One region of the Pseudomonas sp. ADAK2 TE3594 genome, then DNA from elsewhere that is predicted to be linked to it. Evidence: predicted binding sites of a transcription regulator. Region 1 holds the regulator's gene; the other holds the start of a gene.
What was found. The regulator FliA, encoded in region 1, starts transcription of late flagellar genes. The targets are predictions, from matches to a motif close to CTAAAGTTTNNNNNNNNNNNGCCGNTAA.

Region 1 (4,210 bases):
CCTGAGAGAGATGTTTTTGCGGATCTTTTTCAGCCAGCATCGCATCACGGTCATGTTCGATACCCGCAAAGCGGTCGACCTGACTGGCCATGAGCACGAGCTTGAGCAGATTGCTTTCAACTTCGGTGACCAACTGGGTCACGCGCTTGATCACCTGACCGGTGAGGTCCTGGTAATCCTGGGCCAGGAGAATGTCGTTGAGGTTGCTCGACACGACGCGGTTATCTTCGCTGCTGCGTGTCAGGAAACCGTCGACGCGCCGGGCCAGTTCGCGGAACTCTTCAGCCCCGACTTCGCGACGCATGAACCGTCCCCAATCCGTGCTCAGCGCCTGAGCTTCGTCGCTCAGGCTGTTGATCAGCGGCGTGGCGTTTTCCACCAGGTCCATGGTGCGGTTCGCCGCGGCCTCGGTCAGCTTGACCACATACCCCAAGCGCTCGGTGGCATCCGTGATCTGAGACACTTCCTCGGCTTGCGGCATGTGCGGGTCAATCTGGAAATTGACGATCGCGCTATGCAGCTCGCGGGTGAGCTTGCCTACCTCCTGATACAGGCCGCGGTCACGGGTCTGATTGAGCTCATGGATCAATTGCACCGCATCGCCAAACCTGCCTTTTTCAAGGCTCTCGACCAGTTCGACCGCGTGTTTTTTCAGGGTCGATTCAAAATCGCCCATTGAAGATTCTTTATGCTCCATAGCTCCCCCGTGGCGCAGTCCATCAACCGATGCGTTCGAAAATCTTCTCGATTTTTTCTTTCAACGCCTGGGCCGTGAAGGGTTTGACCACATAGCCATTTACACCGGCCTGGGCCGCTTCGATGATTTGCTCGCGCTTGGCTTCAGCGGTCACCATCAGCACCGGCAGGTGCTTGAGCTTTTCATCGGCGCGCACGTGACGCAGCAGATCGATACCGGTCATGCCAGGCATGTTCCAGTCCGTTACCAGAAAGTCGATGCTCCCACTGTTGAGAACCGGAATGGCAGTGGTGCCATCGTCAGCCTCGACCGTGTTGGTGAACCCAAGGTCACGCAACAGGTTTTTTATGATCCGCCGCATCGTTGAGAAGTCATCAACGATGAGGATTTTCATGTTCTTGTCCAATTCGACCTCCAAGCAGTCTTAAACGCGCCCAGCACCTGGACGCGCCATTTCAATCAATCCGGCAAAGCACTCAATGACTGTCTGGAGCACAACAGATCGAGACCGGCGCAGTTCAACACCACACCAGCTCCATTCGCAGTGTCCCCACACTGCCTTCAGCGCGCTCGCCACTCCCCCAAACGCCCCCGCAAACGGGCCGCGCACTGGCTGTGTAACTGGCTGACCCGCGATTCGCTGACCCCCAGGACCTCACCGATTTCCTTGAGATTCAACTCTTCGTCGTAGTACAGCGCCAACACCAGTCGCTCACGCTCCGGCAAATTGGCAATCGCGTCCGCCAGCGCCGCCTGGAAGCGTTCATCTTCCAGATCGCGTGACGGCTCGAGATGAGCACTGGCGCCATCCTCATGCAGCCCTTCGTGTTCGCCGTCCTGTAACAGATCGTCGAAACTGAATAACCGGCTGCCGAGGGTGTCGTTCAAAATCCCGTAATAATCGTCGAGACTCAATTGGAGTTCGGCCGCAACCTCATGATCTTTAGCGTCACGGCCGGTTTTAGCTTCAATCGAGCGAATCGCGTCGCTGACCATGCGGGTATTGCGGTGAACCGAACGTGGTGCCCAGTCCCCCTTGCGCACTTCATCGAGCATCGCGCCGCGGATTCGTATGCCCGCGTACGTCTCGAAACTCGCGCCTTTGCTGGCGTCATATTTGGTTGATACTTCAAGCAGGCCGATCATCCCGGCCTGGATCAGGTCTTCGACCTGGACACTGGCCGGCAAACGCGCCAGCAAGTGGTAGGCAATGCGTTTGACCAGTGGCGCGTAACGCTCGATCAGCTCGTACTGCGCGTCACGTGCCGACTTCTTGTAGAGGTTGTAGCCACTGGCTGTCATAGGACGGGTCCTGCCGCTTGTTGCACGAGGCGCTCGACGAAAAACTCCAGGTGCCCGCGTGGGTTGGCCGGCAGTGGCCAGGTATCGACCTTCTGCGCAATGGCCTTGAACGCCAGGGCGCACTTGGAACGCGGAAAGGCTTCGTAGACGGCACGCTGCTTCTGCACGGCCTTGCGCACGCTTTCGTCGTAAGGCACCGCACCGACATATTGCAAGGCGACGTCGAGGAAACGATCCGTGACCTTGGTCAACTTGGCGAACAGGTTGCGGCCTTCCTGCGGGCTCTGCGCCATGTTGGCCAAGACACGGAAACGGTTCATGCCGTAGTCGCGGTTCAGCAGTTTGATCAGCGCGTAGGCGTCGGTGATCGAGGTCGGCTCGTCGCACACCACCAGCAAGACTTCTTGCGCTGCGCGGACGAAACTGACCACCGAGTCACCAATGCCCGCAGCGGTGTCGATCACCAATACGTCGAGGTTGTCGCCGATATCGCTGAAGGCCTGGATCAGGCCGGCATGCTGGGCCGGGCTCAGATGAACCATGCTCTGGGTGCCGGATGCGGCCGGGACGATGCGAATACCGCCGGGCCCTTGCAACAGCACATCGCGCAGCTCACAGCGGCCTTCGATCACGTCGGCCAGGGTACGTTTGGGTGTCAGCCCCAGCAGGACGTCAACGTTCGCCAGCCCCAGATCGGCATCCAGCAGCATGACGCGCCGGCCGAGCTCAGCTAGAGCCAGGGACAAGTTCACTGACACGTTAGTCTTCCCGACGCCACCTTTGCCGCCGGTCACCGCGATCACCTGTACGGGATGCATGCTGCCCATGTTATTTTCTTTACCTTGTCTTACTTAGACGGAGGCCACATTACTGGCTGCGCGTTCACCAACTGAACAATGCATGGCAGACCATCGATGTAGGTACAAAAACCGTTCATTAAATACCTCAGCCAACCCGCTTGGTCGGACTGTGGTAAAGGTCAGCGAACATATCAGCCATGGCTTCTTCGCTGGGTTCTTCCTGCATTTGCACGCTAACGGCACGGCTGACCAACTGATGACGACGCGGCAGATGCAAATCATCCGGAATCCGCGGGCCATCGGTCAGGTAAGCCACCGGCAATTCATGACTAATGGCCAGGCTCAACACCTCGCCCAAGCTTGCCGTTTCATCCAGTTTAGTCAGGATGCAGCCGGCAAGGCCGCAACGTTTGTAACTGTGATAAGCGGCAGTTAGAACCTGTTTCTGGCTGGTGGTTGCCAAGACCAGATAATTTTTTGATTTGATGCCGCGTCCGGCCAGGCTTTCGAGCTGCATACGCAGTGCCGGATCGCTGGCCTGCAAGCCGGCGGTATCGATCAGCACCACGCGTTTGCGCAGCAAAGGCTCCAGTGCCTGCACCAAGGATTGGCCCGGATCGACGTGGGTGACCGACACGTTGAGGATCCGGCCGAGGGTCTTGAGCTGCTCCTGAGCGCCGATGCGATAGCTGTCCATGCTCACCAGCGCGATGTTCTGCGCGCCGTACTTGAGCACGTAACGAGCCGCCAGCTTGGCCAGCGTGGTGGTCTTGCCCATGCCAGCCGGGCCGACCATGGCAATCACGCCGCCCTCTTCCAGTGGCTCGACTTCCGGGGTGGTGATCATCCGCGCCAGATGCGCGAGCAACATGCGCCAGGCCTGACGGGGTTCTTCGATGTCGGTAATCAGCGCCAGCAGATCGCGCGACAACGGGCCGGACAGGCCGATGCGTTGCAAGCGACGCCAGAGGTTGGCCTGGGCCGGACGACTGCCTTGCAGCTGATTCCAGGCCAGCGAGCCAAGTTGCACTTCCATCAGTTCACGCAGGCTGTTGAGCTCGAAACGCATCGAGTCGAACGCACGCGGGTCGACGCCGGTCGCCGCGGCAGGCGCAGGTGCCGGGCGCCGAGGCTCGGCCAGCGTCGGCTCGATCAGCGGCTCGGCGGCGGTCAACGGCAGGCCGGCGAACAACTGACGATTGGTGCTCTTATCGCTCTCGCCATCGCCACGCAGGCTCAGTTCGGCCTGGGCGGTGACGATCCGCGACTGGGTCTTGCGCAGCTCGTCCTCGAGTTCCATGTTCGGAACACGCGGGGCCAGCGCCGACAATTTGTAATCCAGGGCAGCCGTCAGCTCGACACCACCGGCGATCCGGCGATTGCCAATGATGGCGGCATCAGCGCCCAGCTC
Region 2 (4,210 bases), 5.1 Mb from region 1:
GCCGACACCCAATGCGGTCGAGAACAGCGCCGCGCGGATGGCGTGGCGCAAGACGCCTGATTCCGCGGCGAAATGGAGAGGGTTCTTACTGATGGCGCGCACAGTCATTGTAGGTTTCCGTAGGAAGTCGCTGAAGGCAGAGTTGAAGTGCTTACTGACTAAGCCGGACTTGTTCAGAAAACCCGCCAAAAATAATTCAGGCCTGTCGCTCCAGCGTCACCCACCAGCGCGTGCGATAGCGCAGTTGCACCGGCAGGGTTTGCGGCAGGATGGCCAGCAATTTGTCGGTGTCTTCAAGACGGAAAACCCCGGACAGCCGCAAGTTGGCAATGTCGGCCGTGCAGGTCAGATAGCCGGGACGGTAACGCCCGACTTCATTAATGAAATCCCCGAGACGCATGTTGCGGGTGACGATCAGGCCGTCGACCCAGGCGCCGGCATCCATGTCTTGAGGCGGTGCCAACTGTGCGTGACTTCGATCGATCAGATAACTCTGCCCGGCCTGCACCTGAATCGGCAGGCCATCGGCGGCCCGTGGCGAATGGATTGCGACCACGCCGCTGGTGACGCTGAGCCGCGTGCAGCCGGCGTCCTGACGAACGATGAAGCGCGCCGCCACACTTTCGAACACACCGTGACGGTTTTGCACTCGCAACGGTCGACCAAGAGAAACCCCTTCACTTGCCACGCCGCACGTCACGACGATCTCGCCGCGAGTCAGTTTGATCAGGCGCTGCTGCGCGGTGTAGTCCAGGTCCACCGCGCTGGCGGTATTGAGCTCCAGGCGCGTGCCATCTGGTAACTGGAAACCGCGTCGCTCGCCCGTGGCGGTGGCGAAGTCGGCGGTCCACTGTTGCCAGCCGATCGCATCCTTGCCCAGCCACGCCGCCGAACCCATCAGCAACGCGCCCGACAGCAGCTTCAATGCCTGGCGCCGACCCAATCCCTGCGCGCTGTTTTCCAAAGTGTTGAAAGCGACTTGAGCCCCGGGCACCGCGCGCAAATTACTGCTCAACTCGGCTTGCAGGGACTGCACCCGTTGCCAGGCCAGTTCGTGTTCATGGTGTTCTGCTCGCCAGACGTCGCATTGCTGGCGCAGTCTGGAGTTGGCCGCGTTGTTACGCAGGCGCAGCAACCAATGGATGGCTTGTTTAACCACCTGCTGATGAGGCTCGCCGCGGCGATTCAGCGCTGAGTTATCCACAGGCATCACGCTTCATACCGCAGCACGTAACAGTGATACAGCGCGTCGGCCACATAGCGTTCCACTGATCGTAGGGATAATCCCATGTGTTCGGCGATCTGCTTGTGGGTAAGTCCTTCGCACTGGGCCAGCAGAAATGCCTGACGCACTTTCGGCTTCAGGCCTTCAAGCATGCGAGCGATGCTTTCCAGCAATTCGAGCACCAATGCCCGTGCCTCGGCGCTCGGGGTTTCGGCCTCGGGCAAATGGGCGATGGTTTCCAGGTACGCGCGCTCGATTTCCTCACGGCGCCAGTGGTCGATCACCAGGCCGCGGGCGATGGTTCGCAGAAAGGCGCGGGGAGCTTTGAGCTCCAGGCGTTCGGTTCTTTGCAGCAGCCGGACGAACGTGTCCTGAGCCAGATCCGCCGCATCGGCCGCATTGCCCAACCGAGCGCGCAACCACGTGTTGAGCCAACCGTGATGGCTGCTGTAAAGCGCCTGTACTGCAAACTCAGGTGAGGACATGAACGCAACAGCCCGAACGTCACAAATGATAATTAGTCGCATTGTCATCAAGGGTCGGGAAATTTGCAACTGCCGTTCATGCGCCCCTCACTAAACACTGCGGCGCGGACCCTCTAGTACGCCGTTCGGCGGTTATCCGACGGGTTTCGTACAAACCCCTAAGATTTCTCCCACTCGTGCCGACAAGACTGGTGAGACATGCGTGCACCAAAGTAGAGCGGCCCCAGAATGCCGTCTGCGCGGTTACATGGAATGTTGCAACCCGGAACGCATCCCCACTTTTTGCATAAGAAGTCCCATGAAATGAATCTCAAGTTCAGCCATAAAATCCTGCTGGCCGCTTCAGGCGTCGTGGTGCTGGCTTTTGCGTTGTTCACTTTGTACAACGACTATCTGCAGCGAAACACCATCCGACAAAACCTCGAGTCATCTGTTGAGCAAGCCGGCGAGCTGACCGCCAGCAGCGTGCAGAATTGGATGAGCGGCCGCGTGCTGGTCCTGGAAAACCTCGCGCAGAACGTCGCTCATCAAGGCGCCAATGCCGATCTGCCGGGACTGGTCGATCAACCCGCCCTCACCTCTAACTTCCAGTTCACCTACGTCGGGCAGGCCAATGGTGTGTTCACCCAGCGCCCTGACGCGAAGATGCCGGACGGCTACGATCCGCGTCAGCGGCCTTGGTACAAGCAAGCTGTGGTCGCCGACAAGACCATGCTGACCCCGCCTTACATGGCAGCGGTCGGCGGGTTGGTGGTGACCATCGCCATGCCGGTGAAAAAGCAAGGCGAACTGCTGGGCGTTGTTGGCGGTGACCTGAGTCTGGAAACCCTGGTGAAGATCATCAACTCGGTGGACTTCGGTGGTATCGGTCACGCGTTCCTCGTCAGCGCCGACGGTCAGGTAATCGTCAGCCCGGACAAGGATCAGGTGATGAAGAACCTGAAAGACATCTATCCGGGTTCCAGTGTCCGTATCGGGAAAGGCAATCAGGAAGTAGAACTGAACAAGCAGGACCGCATCCTCTCGTTCACGCCGGTGAGTGGTTTGCCAAATGCCGAGTGGTACATCGGTCTGTCGATCGACAAGGCCAAGGCCTACGCACCACTGAGCCAGTTCCGCACCTCGGCGCTGATCGCGATGTTCATCGCTGTGACCGCCATTGCAGTACTGCTGAGTCTGCTGATTAACGTGCTGATGCGTCCGCTGACCACGATGGGTCGTGCGATGCAGGACATCGCCCAGGGCGAGGGCGACCTGACCCGTCGTCTGGTCGTAGAAAGCAAAGATGAGTTCGGCGAGTTGGGCGGCTCCTTCAACCAGTTCGTGGAGCGTATTCACGCGTCGATTTGCGAAGTGTCCTCGGCGACCCGTCAGGTTCATGACCTGTCGCAACGGGTGATGGCATCGTCCAACGCTTCGATCATCGGCTCCGACGAACAAAGCGCCCGCACCAACAGCGTGGCCGCGGCGATCAACCAATTGGGCGCCGCCACCCAGGAAATCGCCCGCAACGCCGCCGATGCTTCGCAACACGCCAGCGGTGCGAGTGAGCAGGCCGATGACGGTCGTCAGGTGGTGGAAAAAACCATCCTGGCCATGACCGAGCTGTCGCAGAAAATCAGCCTGTCCTGCACGCAGATCGAAACCCTGAACGCGAGCACCGACAACATCGGGCACATTCTCGATGTGATCAAAGGCATCTCCCAGCAGACCAATTTGCTGGCGCTCAACGCGGCCATCGAAGCGGCCCGTGCCGGTGAGGCCGGTCGTGGTTTTGCGGTGGTGGCGGACGAGGTGCGTAACCTTGCTCATCGCACCCAGGAATCGGCGGAAGAGATCCACAAGATGATCAGCTCGCTGCAGATCGGTTCTCGCGAAGCGGTGACCACGATGAATGCCAGTCAGGCATCCAGCGAGCAGAGTGTCGAAGTGGCGAACCAGGCCGGCCTGCGTCTGGTCAGCGTGACCCAGCGCATCGGCGAAATCGACGGCATGAACCAGTCGGTGGCCGCAGCGACCGAAGAGCAGACCGCCGTGGTGGAAACCCTCAACGTCGACGTCAACCAGATCAACCTGCTGAACCAGCAGAGCGTGGCCAACCTCAATGAAACATTGAAGGATTGCGATGCGTTGTCTCAGCAGGCCAATCGGTTGAAGCAGTTGGTTGATAGTTTCAAGATCTGATTGAGTTCAGTTGAACCGCGTTATCGTTCAATCGCGGGCAAGCCCGCTCCCACATGGTTTGTGTCGTACACACATCCCCTGTGGGAGCGGGCTTGCCCGCGATAGCGGTAGATCAGTCACCGCTAGAACGAAGCCTTAAGCAAATAGCTTCAACACATTCCCCATCGCATCATCGGTAAACCCCTGAAGGAAATCCTTGAACCCCGGCAGGGCTTGCTCACCGCCCTGAGCCGGTTCGGCGATGATGGTCCAGATTGCCCGCGACTTGTCTGCGCCGATGGATTCCACCCTCATCGCCGCCCACAAATTGCCGATG

Region 2: the regulator FliA is predicted to act here: its motif matches at 1,869-1,896, upstream of AB7M22_RS27695 (methyl-accepting chemotaxis protein).

The regions. Positions count from the first base shown of each region.
Region 1 covers NZ_JBRJGV010000001.1:998,784-1,002,993, reverse strand. Annotated here, with positions in the region: gene AB7M22_RS04475 (protein phosphatase CheZ) at 1-697, opposite strand, end outside; gene AB7M22_RS04470 (chemotaxis response regulator CheY) at 720-1,091, opposite strand; gene fliA (RNA polymerase sigma factor FliA) at 1,259-1,999, opposite strand; gene fleN (flagellar synthesis regulator FleN) at 1,996-2,826, opposite strand; gene flhF (flagellar biosynthesis protein FlhF) at 2,945-4,210, opposite strand, start outside.
Region 2 covers NZ_JBRJGV010000001.1:6,131,505-6,135,714, forward strand. Annotated here, with positions in the region: gene AB7M22_RS27680 (TonB-dependent siderophore receptor) at 1-108, opposite strand, end outside; gene AB7M22_RS27685 (FecR domain-containing protein) at 197-1,210, opposite strand; gene AB7M22_RS27690 (sigma-70 family RNA polymerase sigma factor) at 1,210-1,710, opposite strand; gene AB7M22_RS27695 (methyl-accepting chemotaxis protein) at 2,014-3,894, shown strand; gene AB7M22_RS27700 (SRPBCC family protein) at 4,030-4,210, opposite strand, start outside.